One region of the Psychrobacter sp. ER1 genome, then DNA from elsewhere that is predicted to be linked to it. Evidence: predicted binding sites of a transcription regulator. Region 1 holds the regulator's gene; each other region holds the start of a gene.

What was found. The regulator PhoB, encoded in region 1, activates phosphate uptake and scavenging genes when phosphate is short. The targets are predictions, from matches to a motif close to TGTCATNAANCTGTCATAA.
Region 2: a site for PhoB is predicted at 2,480-2,498, ahead of ACOBWA_RS11460 (porin). Genes of this name have one in related genera too.
Region 3: a site for PhoB is predicted at 1,735-1,753, ahead of pstS (phosphate ABC transporter substrate-binding protein PstS). Genes of this name have one in related genera too.

What each region holds. Positions count from the first base shown of each region.
Region 1 is NZ_CP184640.1:2,897,625-2,902,620, reverse strand. It holds gene ACOBWA_RS13505 (HD domain-containing protein) at 1-566, shown strand, start outside; gene asd (archaetidylserine decarboxylase) at 660-1,496, opposite strand; gene dtd (D-aminoacyl-tRNA deacylase) at 1,771-2,223, shown strand; gene phoB (phosphate regulon transcriptional regulator PhoB) at 2,335-3,039, shown strand; gene phoR (phosphate regulon sensor histidine kinase PhoR) at 3,098-4,189, shown strand; partial or broken gene ACOBWA_RS13480 (M23 family metallopeptidase) at 4,297-4,886, opposite strand.
Region 2 is NZ_CP184640.1:2,468,436-2,473,431, reverse strand. It holds gene ACOBWA_RS11465 (malate synthase G) at 1-2,026, shown strand, start outside; gene ACOBWA_RS11460 (porin) at 2,636-3,685, shown strand; gene ACOBWA_RS11455 (CTP synthase) at 3,882-4,996, shown strand, end outside.
Region 3 is NZ_CP184640.1:102,713-107,708, reverse strand. It holds partial or broken gene pstC (phosphate ABC transporter permease subunit PstC) at 1-286, opposite strand, end outside; gene pstS (phosphate ABC transporter substrate-binding protein PstS) at 496-1,662, opposite strand; TPP riboswitch at 1,956-2,100, shown strand; gene thiC (phosphomethylpyrimidine synthase ThiC) at 2,349-4,463, shown strand; gene ACOBWA_RS00485 (fructose bisphosphate aldolase) at 4,586-4,996, opposite strand, start outside.

The DNA.
Region 1 (4,996 bases):
ATGTCACTCATTTCTTATTGGAGTTAGATGCGCTCAAACGCGTGAATCGCCGCAGCTATGTGACACAGACCACTCGCAAAGAAAACTCTGCCGAACATTCTTGGCATTTAGCGATGGCCTGTTGGTCGATTGCTGAATTATTTGCGCTAGACGTCAATCATGAAAAATTGCTGAAGATGGCACTGGTTCATGATTTGGGTGAGATTGATGCGGGCGATACTTTTTTATATGCCGATACGCGTACTGATGCACACGTCGAAGAGCGTGCAGGCATTGCCAGATTGCAACGTGAGCGAGGCAATGGCATTAGTGATTTAAGCGAGGTGTGGGAAGCGCAAGAAACAGGAAGTAGCAAAGAGAGTCAGTTACTCAGAGTGGTCGATCGCTTATTGCCATTTCTACTCAATCTAAATACTGATGGTAAAACGTGGATTGAGCTTGGCGTTACGCGATCGCAGGTGGCGGGTGCTCATACATTTATCAAAGACAGCTTTCCTCCTATCCATGATTGGCTCACACGTAATATTGCATACGCAACTCAGCAAGGGTGGCTGATTGATGCGTAAATCTGCATAAGTAACAGGCATAAAAAAGCCCAGTTAAGCATGATGATTCATGCTTAACTGGGCTGATATTTTCAGTACTCTTATACAGGTGTGCTATTGAGCGTTTGCCATTCCTAGCAATTGACCCATTTGCACGACGCTATTGGCTTGCATACTATCTAGCCAGTCAGCCTTCGCTGCTTTTGGTAATACTACGATAGCCGTTGAGCCTAGATAGAAGCGTCCAAGCTCTTCGCCTGCCGCAAACTGCATATCGTGTTCCGCTTCCTGTATATCATCCGTGCGGGTAATTTTGCCAGTGGCGACGGTTTCGATACCAGCGACGATCATAGCACCAACCATTACGACAGCTGCTTTGCCGTACTTGGTATCGAACATACAGACCAGACGCTCATTACGCGCAAACAAGTCCGGCACGTTAGCCGCCGTAGTATTGTTGACTGAAAACAGGGTGCCAGGCACATAGCGAGTCTTGGTCAATGTGCCAGTAAATGGCATATGCACACGGTGATAATTACTAGGCGCTAAGTAGATAGTCGCAAAACTGCCATCAGCGAAATAACTGCCATCTTCACTATCAGCAAGTAATTGGCCGACATCATAGTGACGACCTTTGGCTTGTAGTAGTTTATGGTCTTCGATTTGTCCTAGCTGAGAGATAATACCGTCCGCAGGGCTCACGATACCGTTTGCCGTGGCGTCGATAGTACGAGCGTCTTCTTTTAACTCGCGGGTAAAAAAGTCATTAAAACTTTCATAAGCGTTAAGGCTTTGGCGTTCGTACTCGTCTAAGCTGATATTATAAGCTTTGGCAAAGCTACGGATAAAGGTGCGTTTGACATAAGGATGACGACTGGCGGCCAAACGTCCAGCGACTTTACTGAGCTTTTGCTGCGGCACAAGCTGTTGTAAGGTGGTAAATACATTCATAATAAGGCTACCAAAATAAGGTGTAATGTAATAGGGGCGTGTTGGAAATTCGACCATGGCACTGACAGTGGCTAAAATTGCGCCATACTACGTTGTAAATCTAGATAAGGCATGAGCATTATCGTCGTTTTACGCCTTGTCTGGAACAGTTTTAGCGATCCGCAGTACCTATTTGTGAATATCAAACACGTCCTAATAATAGTTAAGTTAATGACGGTATTTTATCATGGACAGCATATTATTGTATGGCCATAATCTGTTAAGGAATTAGTAAATGAAAGCACTCATACAACGGGTGAAGCAGGCTAGTGTGGTCGTCGACCAGCAGTGTATCGGTGAAATTGAGCATGGGGTATTGGCATATATTGGCTTGGGGCATGAAGACGATTTTGCCGCTGCCCAGCGTATGATTGACAAAATACTGACCTATCGCATTTTTGAAAATGACGAAGATCCTGCCAAATTTGGTAAACTGGATAAAAACGTTCAGCAGGTCGGTGGTGGGCTATTATTAGTTTCACAATTCACCTTGATGGCAAAAACAGACAAAGGTCGCCGTCCAGACTTTGGTGGTGCGATGGCACCTGCTGCGGCACAAGCATTATTTGAAAAACTGGTCGACTATGCCAAAACTAAGCACCCGAACGTGGCAACTGGTCAGTTTGGTGCTGATATGCAAGTGTCGAGCGTCAATGATGGGCCGCTCAATTTTTTACTAGAAATCTGATTTTAGAGTGTCATCAAGCTGTCATAATTAATCCGTTTAATAGGTAGAGACTGGTGAGTATATATCGCCTTTTACATGCTAGATTTTGTCCGCTAACACCGAGAATGTCCTATGTATAATGAGCAAATTTTGATTGTTGAAGATGAACCTGCGATTCGTGAAATGGTTGTCATGACGCTAGAGATGGCTGGGTTTGATAGCTTGCAAGCGGCAGATGTGTCAGAGGCGCATCAGCAAGTGGTCGATCATAGACCGTCACTGATACTGTTAGATTGGATGTTGCCTGGTGACAAGAGCGGTGTGGATTTTTGTCGTATGCTCAAAAACGATGAGCTACTCTCTGAAATACCAGTCATTATGCTAACGGCAAAAAGTGAAGAAGACAGTAAGGTGCATGGTCTTGATGCAGGGGCAGATGACTACATGACCAAGCCTTTTTCGACTCGTGAACTGATTTCTAGAATCAAAGCCGTACTACGACGCAGTAGCGCGATGAGCAGTGATAAACCTATCGAAATTGGACAGTTAAGTCTAGATACTAAGAGTCAGCGCGTGACAGCTGCTGGTAAAATCGTTGATGTTGGGCCCACAGAGTATCGCCTATTGGCATTTTTTATGAGCCACCCTGAGCGCGCCTATACACGAACGCAGCTACTCGATCAGGTATGGGGCGGCAATGTATATATCGAAGACCGAACCATCGATGTGCATATCAAACGTCTACGTAAATTACTGCGACCTTATGACTGTGATACATTGATACAGACGGTACGTGGAACAGGCTACCGATTTTCTAGCCTGATTGAGCCAAGTTAATCTTGTACAAATAATGCCGCAGCAATATAAAGGCCGCGGATAGTGGTAAGGATAAGAAATGGACAAGATAGCGCCAGCACAAAGTGAGCAATCAGCTTTACTAGAGCAAATATCTACTCAAAACACAGCGGAGCAACTCAAAAAAATCGGCAGTGCACTACGAGCCTTGCGCGATGCAGTGATTTTGCTCAACAACAATGATGGCCTAGAGTGGTGGAATCAGGCGGCACAAGACTTATTGCTGCTACAGCCAGAGGATAAAGGTCAAAATATTTTTGACTTTATCACTGTACCTGAGTTCCGCCAGTATTATGAAGGTACAACGATACCTAACGATGGCGTACATATAGAATCATGGCGAGATCCTAGTCGCTACTTGAAGTGTGAACTGACGCCTTTCGGTGATGAAAAACTGCTGTTTGTATATGATGTGACCCGCCTGCGGCACTTAGAGCAAATGCGTCAGGATTTTGTAGCAAATGTCTCGCATGAGCTTAGGACACCATTAACAGTAATGATGGGCTATTTGGAAAACTTCTCCGATCAACCAGATATGCCGCCGCAATGGCGTCGCGGTTTTGAGCTGATGACCCAGCAAACTGCCCGTATGAACAGAATCGTGAACGACTTACTGCTACTGTCTAAGATTGAAATTGAAGAGTCACACGAGCTGCATTACATAGATATGACTAAGTTACTGACCAATATCTACGACGATGCACAGGCCTACAACCAAGCATATAAACATATCATTCATTTGCATATAGATACGTACGATGGGCTGTATGGGTCAGAGATGTACTTGAATAGTGCGCTATCCAATCTGGTAATCAATGCAATCAAATATACGCCGAAGGGTGGCAATATCACTATCAGCTGGACAAGGACGTCTGATGGCTGCCGTTTCGCGGTCGAAGATGATGGGATCGGTATTGCGTCAGAGCATATCGCCCGTTTGACAGAGCGTTTCTATCGTATCGACAAAGGTCGTAGCCGTGCAACAGGTGGTACAGGGTTGGGATTAGCGATTGTAAAACACGTATTGCACCAGCACGAAGCGCAGTTGCAAATCGATTCAGTAGAAGGGGAAGGGTCGACATTTAGTGTGGTATTCCCCTCAAACTACGTCAGATCCGTCACAGCCAATTAATATGATTTCTGGTCTGTATTAGCGTGCGTTTCTCGGCTTAAGTTTTTTAACTAATATCAGCTCAGTGCTATTTCAAATTAGGTTAACGACATACTTTTCTGTATCCGTTAATCCTTTTGCAAAAGCGGATAAGGGTTGACCGCACTGCCATTAATATAGATACCATAGTGTACATGTGTCGGTGTTCCTTTTGCATTACCGCTATCACCCACATAACCTATCACGTCGCCCTGATTGACCCAATCATTGGGAGAGATGTCAGCATAGTCTTCTAGATGAGCGTAGTAATGTCCTGCGCCACCAGGCCCTACCACCACAACCACGCGTCCACCCAATGTGTTCTCACCAACCTTGCTTACTACGCCTTGCGTGGTCGACTGTACGGAGTATTGCGCGGCGCAAAGATGTCGATGCCTTCGTGGGAGCGGCCTTGACTACGTGCTGCACCCCAAGTGTCTGTCAGGTTTCGTTCTGGTAGTGGACTGGGTAAGCTGTTTTCGGTCGGCAGTTCTTGTTGCAATAGACTCAGTTGCTGCCATTTGGCAACCACAAATGACTGCGTTTGTTGGCTAATACTAGGTAGTAGTTTATCGAAGACAAATAACAGTGCTAGCAATACAGTAGCCTTAATCAATAGGCTTATTAAACGACTGAAAAAAGAAGGTCTGGGAGGCTGGTTGTTTCCATCTGCTAGCATTGATGTCTCATATATATTTGATGTCATTTGAAAATTTATTATAAAAGCTTCGTCTGATAACGTATGTATCGCATTGTTATCTATCGTTTTTACCCCCATAGTTATTCTTA
Region 2 (4,996 bases), 430 kb from region 1:
GCTTGCGACTCGTGACAAGATTCAAGCACAGATTGACCAATGGCACTTAGATAATCCTGCAAAAGATGGCGAAATAGACTATCCAGCTTACAAGACATTCCTGCAAGAGATTGGTTATTTGCTACCTGAAGGCGAAGCGTTTACGGTTGATACCAAAAACGTCGATGACGAAATCGCGCACATCGCAGGGCCGCAGCTAGTCGTACCAGTTCGTAACGCTCGTTATGCGCTTAATGCGACCAACGCACGTTGGGGTAGCTTATACGATGCTTTGTATGGCACCGATGTTATCAGTAGTGAAAATGGTCAAGAAGCGGGTGGTAGCTATAATCCTATTCGCGGTGCTGCTGTTGTCGCTTACGCTAAAGCGTTCTTAGATGAGCACTTTACATTAGCATCAGGTTCTTACAATGATGTGACTGGTTTTAAAGTAGTCGATGGCAAGCTCGAGGTCGTACAAGGTGATAGCAGTACTGAGCTAAAAGATACGGCTAAGTTTGTCGGTTTTGTCGGTGACGCTGAAGCTCCTACAGGTGTACTGTTAAAGAACAACGGCTTGCATGCTGAGATTCAAATCGATAGCGACCATCCAGTGGGTAAAGACGATCCAGCAAACATCAAGGACGTACTCCTTGAGTCAGCCATGACAGCCATTCAGGATTGTGAAGATTCAGTCGCTGCGGTAGATGCAGCAGAGAAGGTCGAAGTCTATCGTAATTGGCTTGGCTTGATGAATAGCGACCTACAAGAAACCTTTGAAAAAGGTGGTAAAACCCGTACACGTAAGCAAAACCCAGATCGTGAATATAACACACCAGACGGTGGCAAGCTGATCTTGCCGGGTCGTTCACTATTATTAATCCATAACGTCGGTCACTTAATGCAGAACCCTGCCATCTTAGTCGATCTAGGTGATGGTCAAGAGCAAATATTTGAAGGCTTAATGGATGGCCTAATCACGCCCCTATTATCACTTAATGATATTAAAGGCAAAAACGAGCTATCAAACTCGCGTCAAGGCTCAATGTATATCGTGAAGCCAAAAATGCATGGCCCTGAAGAAGTTAAAATGGCCAATGACTTATTTAATGCATCAGAGGATCTGTTAGGTCTAGAACGCAATACGCTTAAAATCGGCATCATGGACGAAGAGCGCCGTATGACGGTCAACTTAAAAGAAGCAATCCGCCAAGCCAAAGAACGGGTTATCTTTATTAACACAGGTTTCTTAGACCGTACTGGTGACGAGATGCATACCAGCATGAATGCAGGTCCATTTGTACCAAAAGGCGAGATGAAGTCGCAAGCATGGCAGCCTGCTTACGAGCAGTGGAACGTCGATATCGGTCTAGAGACAGGCCTACAAGGTCGTGCGCAAATTGGTAAAGGTATGTGGGCTAAGCCTGATGAAATGAAAGAGATGATGGATACTAAAGCCGCTCATCCTAAGTCTGGTGCCAGCACTGCGTGGGTACCATCACCAACGGGCGCTACCTTGCATAGCATACACTATCATCAAGTGAGCGTGGCTGATGTACAGGACACGCTAAAATCACGCGAGCGTGCTAGCTTGGATGACATCTTGACCATTCCATTAGCGAAAAATACCGACTGGACTGATGAAGAGAAGCAGCAAGAGCTTGAAAACAATGCTCAAGGTATCTTGGGTTATGTCGTACGCTGGGTAAATCAAGGCGTTGGTTGCTCCAAGGTACCTGATATCAACGATGTCGGTCTCATGGAAGATCGTGCTACTTTGCGTATCTCAAGCCAACATATTGCTAACTGGTTGCATCATGGCGTGGTTAGTGAGCAGCAAGTGATGGATACGATGAAACGCATGGCCAAGGTCGTCGATGAGCAAAATGCAGGCGATGATGACTATCAATCAATGGCAGATAACTTCGATAGCTCTTATGCATTCAAAGCCGCCTGTGATTTAGTATTCAAAGGCCGCGCACAGCCTAGTGGTTATACTGAGCCATTGTTGCATCAAGCACGTTTGGATCTTAAAGCAAACGCTTAGAACAATAGACTAAATATGACAGGTATTTGAGCATACTTGATGAGCAAGTATGCCAGTCAGTCTTGCTCGTTTGTAACTGATAAATTTGCTCAAATAGATTATTAACTTCTTAATTAGCGCTATTTATTTTTAGTAAATAGCGCTTTATTTTGGACTATTATTCGATGTTTATTATAAAAATTTAAGAATATTAGTAATCATATTAACCAATATTATCCGTATCTAATTGAGTAAGCGGAAGTTTTTTAACAATCGTTCAAATAAAATGAAGGGTCTGTTATTTGATAATAGTTGTATCGAAAAGGCAAAAAAATATGTTGCAAATTATGTCAAAGTTGTTATGCTTGTATTCGAAGTATGAGTTTGGTAACGGATGTTACGCAATGGAAGGATAAAAACTAAAGATTACATGGCAGTTACTTTTTTAATCCCAGTTATGTAAATCATGGTTTTTTTCATCTTACTGTAATAGAACTTCGCCACACTTGTTTCTGACTAATCTCGGTAGCCAGTTACACATTATATCTTTGAGGATTTGTGACGATACCATTATGGGCGCCAGCTAATAACAGCTTGCTCATTACTACAATTGTAAAGTGGAGATACCCCATGAAAAAACTACTTTTAGCTACAGCAATCGCAGCCCTATCTGTATCAGCAGCCAATGCAGCACCAACCGTTTATGGTAAAGCATTTGTCGGTATGGACTACGTTAATTTAGATGATGAGTCTCGTACTGATGACGATATGGACGCCGTCCAAGTCAACTCATATTCTTCACGTCTTGGTTTCAAGGGTTCTGAAGCAATTACTGCTAATACTGATGTAATCTATCAGTACGAAGTGGGTATCAATATTGATGGTAATGATGGTGATGATAACAATATTGCATTCAAAAGCCGTGATACTTTCTTAGGCTTGAATAATGATAACTATGGTGAACTCCGCGTTGGTCGTAATACATCAGTTGTTGATTACGTAAATAACGTTGTGACTGCTGGTAGTGGTTTTTGGGATAACCTAGGCTCAAATCAGCTTGAAGAAAACGAAAACGGCTATAACATGGTTGATAGCGGTCGCCGTAATAATTCAGTTATCTGGAAAGCGCCTAAATATAACAACCTACCGTTAGATGTTGCACTTATGTATAAAGCTGATGAGTCTTTTGTCTCTGATAGCGGTGATCGTGACAATGGCTTTGCTGCTGCAGCAATGTATGATGCTGGTACTGGTGTTACATTTGGTGTTGCTTATGATAAAGATGTTAACCTTTCTGGTGACTTAATCCGTGGTACGGCTACTGTTGATCTAGGCAAGTACATGGCAGCTCCTGTAGTACTTGGCGCTCTATATCAAGTAGCTGATTTTGATAGTGATGCAGCTAACAGAGGCGATGATAAAGAAAAAGGTCTAGTTGTTAGTGCTAAGATGGGCCTAAATAACTTCGCTAAGCCAGCTGCTGTTTATATTCAATACAATAACACTGACAACTTGCTTGGCTATGATGACGCTGATTCTGATCAAATCGTAGTTGGTGGTGAATATGCTTATAAGCCTAATATGATTGCTCATGCTTATGTTGGTCAAAACTCAGCTGACCTTCGTGGTGATGACTACGATCTACTCGCTATCGGCGGTGGTCTAGAATATAAATTCTAATCTTACTCTTTATTAAGTTTAAATTAAAAAAACTCATCCTTCGGGGTGAGTTTTTTGTTGCGTAGCGTTTTAATAATAGAAAAATGTTTGCTACCAGCACGAAACTATAAGAGTTTCAGACAGTTTGCATTTTTGCCCTATATTTTATGGCGTATTTTTAGTAAAATCCTTCTTTACCAATTACCGACAGAGTACTATGACCAAGTTTATATTCGTGACCGGTGGGGTAGTGTCCTCACTAGGAAAAGGTATCACCGCAGCTTCTCTTGCAGCGGTCTTAGAAGCACGTGGCGTGACTGTCACGATGACCAAAATGGATCCGTATATTAACGTTGATCCAGGTACAATGAGCCCGTTTCAGCATGGTGAAGTATTCGTCACTGAAGATGGCGCAGAGACCGATTTAGATTTGGGTTATTATGAGCGCTTCTTGCGTCACTCAAAAATGAGTAAAAGTAATAACTTCACCAGTGGCCGTATTTATCAAAATGTTTTAAATAAAGAACGCCGTGGTGAATATCTAGGCGGTACTGTACAGGTTATTCCACATATTACTGATGAAATCAAAAACAAAATCCTTGCCAGTGGCGAAGGGTATGATATCGCTATTATCGAAATTGGCGGTACGGTTGGTGATATCGAATCACTTCCGTTTATGGAAGCCGTACGTCAGATGCAAGTAGAGCTTGGCCGTAATAGAGCCATGCTAATGCATCTTACTTTAGTACCGTATATTGCTAGTGCGGGTGAGACCAAAACTAAGCCAACGCAGCATTCCGTAAAAGAGCTGCGCTCTATTGGTCTACAGCCTGATATCTTAATCTGCCGCTCTGACCATCATATCTCACAAGACAACCGTCGCAAAATTGCGCTATTTACCAACGTTGAAGAGCGTGCGGTCATCATGTGTGAAGATGCACAAAGTATCTATCAGATACCGCGCACATTACACGAGCAAGATCTTGATGATCTAATTTGTGAGCGTTTCGGTCTTGATGTGCCTGAAGCTGATTTGAGCGATTGGGACAAAGTGGTTGAAGCTCAGTTGAATCCAGAAGGAATAGTGACTGTTGCGATGGTTGGCAAATATGTCGAGCTTCCAGATGCTTATAAGTCAATCAATGAAGCATTACTACATGCTGGTATCACTCACAAGGTAGACGTCAAGATTGATTATATCGATGCGGAGCGTCTAGAGAGTGATGATAGCTTATTGGCACAGTTAAACAATGCCAATGCGGTATTAGTGCCAGGTGGTTTCGGTGAGCGCGGTACGATGGGTAAGATAAAAGCCATCACTTATGCTCGTGA
Region 3 (4,996 bases), 500 kb from region 1:
CAATACCGAAACTGACTGGAACCGCGATAACAATAGCGATAAATGACGTGACTAAAGTACCGTAAATAGGCGCTAATGCCCCGTATTCATTGGCGACTGTATCCCAGTTATTGCTGGTGTAAAATCCCAAACCAAACTCTTGAATACTCGGCCATGCTCCAACAATTAGAGACACCAAAATGCCCCCTAAAGATAGGAGGACGAGTATGGCAAACGCTTTAGTAGAGTTAACAAATAAAGCGTCGTAACGTTTTTGTTTAGCCAGTTGGGACCTTAAGTCTGTCATAAGTGTCTCAGCATTGAATGGGATGAATCGAAATATTAAAAAGATGTATATCAGGTCTTAACACAACAAACTTAAACGGTATGAGTAAGCATATTTATCGAGATGTATCCATCAAATTTGCTGTGTTAAAACCTCTCAAATAACTACCGGAGAATAGTTATTCGAGAGGATAACTTGTCAGTTGCTAAATAGTATTTAGCAAAAACAAATTACTGAGCTGGCTTGTAGACAGGCTGTCCATCGCTACCTTTCACTTCGTTCCACTTCTCTTTGAACAAGGCTACTGCCGTGTCAGAGAATGGTACGTAGTCTAGTTCCATGGCGCTGTCATCACCTTGGGTATAAGCCCAGTCAAAGAAGTTCAATACGCCAGCGACTTGCTGAGGATTTTCTGGTTGCTTATGTACCAAGATAAAGGTCGCAGCAGCGATAGGCCATGCTTGGTCAGTTTCAGAGTTGGTGATGACTTTATAAAAGCCTTCTTGTTGTGACCAGTCGATATCACCTGCCGCAGCAAACGTCTCAGCAGATGGCTGTACGATGTTACCAGCTGCGTTTTTCAGCGCAGTATGTGACATTTTATTTTGCTTAGCGTAAGCATACTCAACATAACCGATAGAGTTTTTCATGCGGTTTACGTAGCTTGAAACGCCTTCGTTACCTTTACCGCCTGCACCAGTAGCAGAGGTCGGCCATTTGACGGTTTTATCAACGCCAACAGTGTCTTTCCAGTCTGGTGAAACCTTGGCAAGATAGTCAGTGAAGTTGAAGGTCGTACCTGAACCATCTGAGCGGAATACTGTTGTGATTGGGGCATCTGGCAAGGTCAAATCTGGGTTCATCGCCTTAATCGCAGGGTCATTCCAGTTGCTAATCTTACCCAAATAGATATCAGCTAAAGTCGTACCGTCTAGCTTCAGTGCACCAGGCTCAACGCCATCAATGTTGACGATTGGTACAACACCACCGATGACTGTTGGGAACTGAATCAGACCTGCTTCGTCTAACTCTTCAGGCGTCATTGGGGCATCAGAAGCACCAAAGTCTACTGTTTTTGACTGAATTTGTTTGATACCACCAGATGAGCCAATCGACTGATAGTTGACTTGGCCACCAGTCGCAGCATTGTAATCATATGACCATTTCGCATAGATAGGCTGCGGGAATGACGCACCTGCACCTGTAATATTCATAGCGATATTTTCAGCAGATTTAAAATCTGACGTAGCAGAAGATGCTGTCTGAGAGGTTGTTTCAGCTGTTGTCACAGCGCTACTGCTAGTATCAGCAGTTGGCTCCGCTGTATCTGTTGACTTATTACACGCCGTAAGCATTAATGTACAACTGACGGCCACTGCTAATAACGAATAACGCATGTAGGACTCCTGAAGTTTAACAACGGTATAAAAAAGCATTGCTTGTGATATGCGTGTTATCTTGCCAAATCTTTATGACAGTTTAATGACAACTTCTAGAATCCTTCATTCGCTTTACATAATATTTGAACAATTTGTCTACAACCTAGTAATACTAAGTACCCTCATCTATCAACACTCAAAAAAATTATTCACGAAAATATTGAACCGTGTGTTTGACACAGAATATTTGTATCCAAATACTATTAGCCGTTGGTACAGAATTTTGTTAGTATGAAGGCTGATTTACAACACTGACAGACTCGGGGTGCGGTGTATTTTTGGCTCACTTTATTAAACTTGCTTTATCAAAGTAGTCGCCTTGATACATTCGCTGAGAGATCACCCGCCGAACCTGATGCGGTTAGTACCGACGCAGGGAAGTCTTAAGCACTTTGTTATTTATGACAAAGGGCGCGTAGAAATACATTTTTATCGTCACTATTGTCTTAATATGCGTAATGCATAAACAGATAAGAAGAGAGGATATAAAGCTGCGTCCAATATTTGATGATCACCATGCGCGACGATACTTTTTGGTCGAAGTTGTGGGTTCATGATATAAATTTGTCTAGATGATGGATGCCTACCCCCGCAGATACTGGCGGTGTTGATTTTATTCAAAAACCAACACGCTAGGACAGCATATGACTACTGCAGACACCACCTCAATTGCACCGAAAGCCCAAACGCATAACCCAGCCGACAACTCAACGCTTGCTTCAAATGCTGCTGACACGACCAACGTCAAAGCAGATAAAAAAGCAGATGCGTTAAAAACCCCTGCTCACCGTGCCGCAAGTGATGCCCGTTTCGAAGAAGATGCACGCGACTTGCACCGTATTTTACCTGCCTCAAGAAAAGTCTATATCGAAGGCTCAAGACCTGACATCCAAGTACCGATGCGTGAAATCAGCTTGGCTGATACACCTGTAGGTGGCACTGGAGATAAAGACGGTGAGCATAATCCGCCGTTTTATGTATATGACACCTCAGGTGTATATACCGACCCTAATGTCGATATCGACCTCACACGTGGATTGCCAAAATTGCGTGAGAACTGGATCGCAGAACGCGGTGATACCGAGCAATTAAGCGGCCTATCTAGCTCATACGGACAAGCGCGTGCTCGCGATATCAGCACTGCCAATCTTAGATTTGCTCATATTGATAAACCGCGTCGCGCCAAAGCAGGACAGAACGTCACGCAAATGTACTATGCACGCCGTGGCATCATCACTCCTGAGATGGAATATATCGCCATACGCGAAACGCAAAAGCAGCATGAACTGACCGATATGCGTCAACATGATGGAGAAAGCTTCGGTGCCAATACGCCTCAAATCATCACCCCTGAATTTGTTCGCGATGAAGTGGCGGCTGGACGCGCAATTATCCCAAACAACATCAACCACCCTGAATCTGAGCCGATGATCATCGGGCGCAATTTCTTGGTAAAAATCAATGCCAATATCGGTAACTCAGCGTTAGGTTCATCTATCGATGAAGAAGTATCCAAAATGACGTGGGCCACGCGTTGGGGTGCGGATACCATTATGGATTTATCAACGGGTAATCATATTCATGAAACCCGTGAATGGCTAATCCGTAACTCTCCTGTGCCGATTGGTACCGTACCGATTTATCAAGCATTAGAAAAAGTCGATGGCGTCGCAGAAGACCTAACGTGGGAGATATTCCGTGATACGTTGATCGAGCAAGCAGAACAAGGCGTAGATTACTTTACCATTCACGCCGGCGTACTATTACGCTATGTACCGCTCACCGCAAAGCGTCTGACAGGTATCGTCTCACGTGGTGGTTCAATCATGGCGCAGTGGTGTCTAGCCCATCACAAAGAAAGCTTTTTATATACGCATTTCGAAGACATCTGCGAGATTATGAAGCAGTACGATGTGGCATTTAGTCTAGGTGATGGCCTACGTCCTGGCTGCTTGCAAGATGCCAATGATGAAGCGCAGTTCGGTGAGCTACGTACGCTTGGTGAATTGACTAAAGTGGCATGGGATCACGATGTACAGGTGATGATCGAAGGCCCTGGACACGTTGCGATGAACCGCATCAAAGAAAACATGGACTTGCAGCTTGAGCTATGTGCTGACGCGCCTTTCTATACTTTAGGGCCATTAACCACAGACATCGCCCCAGGCTATGACCATATTACTAGCGCCATCGGAGCTGCGATGATTGGATGGTTTGGTACAGCGATGCTATGCTATGTCACGCCAAAAGAACACTTAGGTCTACCAAACAAAAAAGACGTTAAAGACGGCATTATTACTTATAAAATCGCTGCACACGCTGCTGACCTTGCTAAGGGTCATCCAGGAGCACAAGCACGTGACAACGCGCTATCTAAAGCCCGTTTCGAATTCCGCTGGGATGATCAGTTCAACCTAGCGCTCGATCCTGATACTGCACGTGAATATCATGATGAGACGTTGCCAAAAGACGCACACAAATCGGCACACTTTTGCTCCATGTGTGGCCCTAAGTTTTGTTCAATGAAAATCACTCAAAACGTGCGTGAATATGCAGCAGGGCTGGATAAAGCTGCTGCCAACCAAAAAGTAACGCCGCAAACAGGCGACTTAACTGACGCTGGTCATCTAATCAAAGAGGTAGATACAGAGCTCGTTGGACAAGTTGGTGAAGCCACTGCTGAGGAAATTCGCCAAGGCATGGCGGAGATGACTAAGAAATATAACAACGAAGGACGCCAGTTATATAAAGAGGTGTAGTGTTAATAACCTATGCTTTTGAAATAAGAAAAGCCCTACTATTTAAGTATTTGCACACTTATCTAGTAGGGCTTTTTTGCTTATTTACTCATGATTCATGTGCGAGTTTTTATTTACTACGTTTACACTTTCGACGCCTGATAAATCTCTTCAATTGAGGCATTAATGGTTTCAGCAAACTCGCTATCACTTTGTTGCTTACTCAAGCCTTCAGTAAAGGCACGCGAGAAGCTCGCAATCATACCTGGGTTTTGTTTGAGTTTGGCACAAGCATCGCTACGACTATAACCACCAGACAACGCCACAACTTTTAACACTTTAGGATGGTCAATCAACTCCTGATAAAACCCTGCTTCTTCTGGCAATGTTAGCTTCAGCATCACTTGATGTTCGTCATTTAAGCGTTCCAGATTGCGCAGGATATCGGCTTTTAACAGTACTTCGCACTCATGCTTTTGGGCACTGTCGATGTTGACCTCTGGCTCAACGATTGGCATCAAACCTTTTGAAATAATTTGCTTAGCCACATCGAA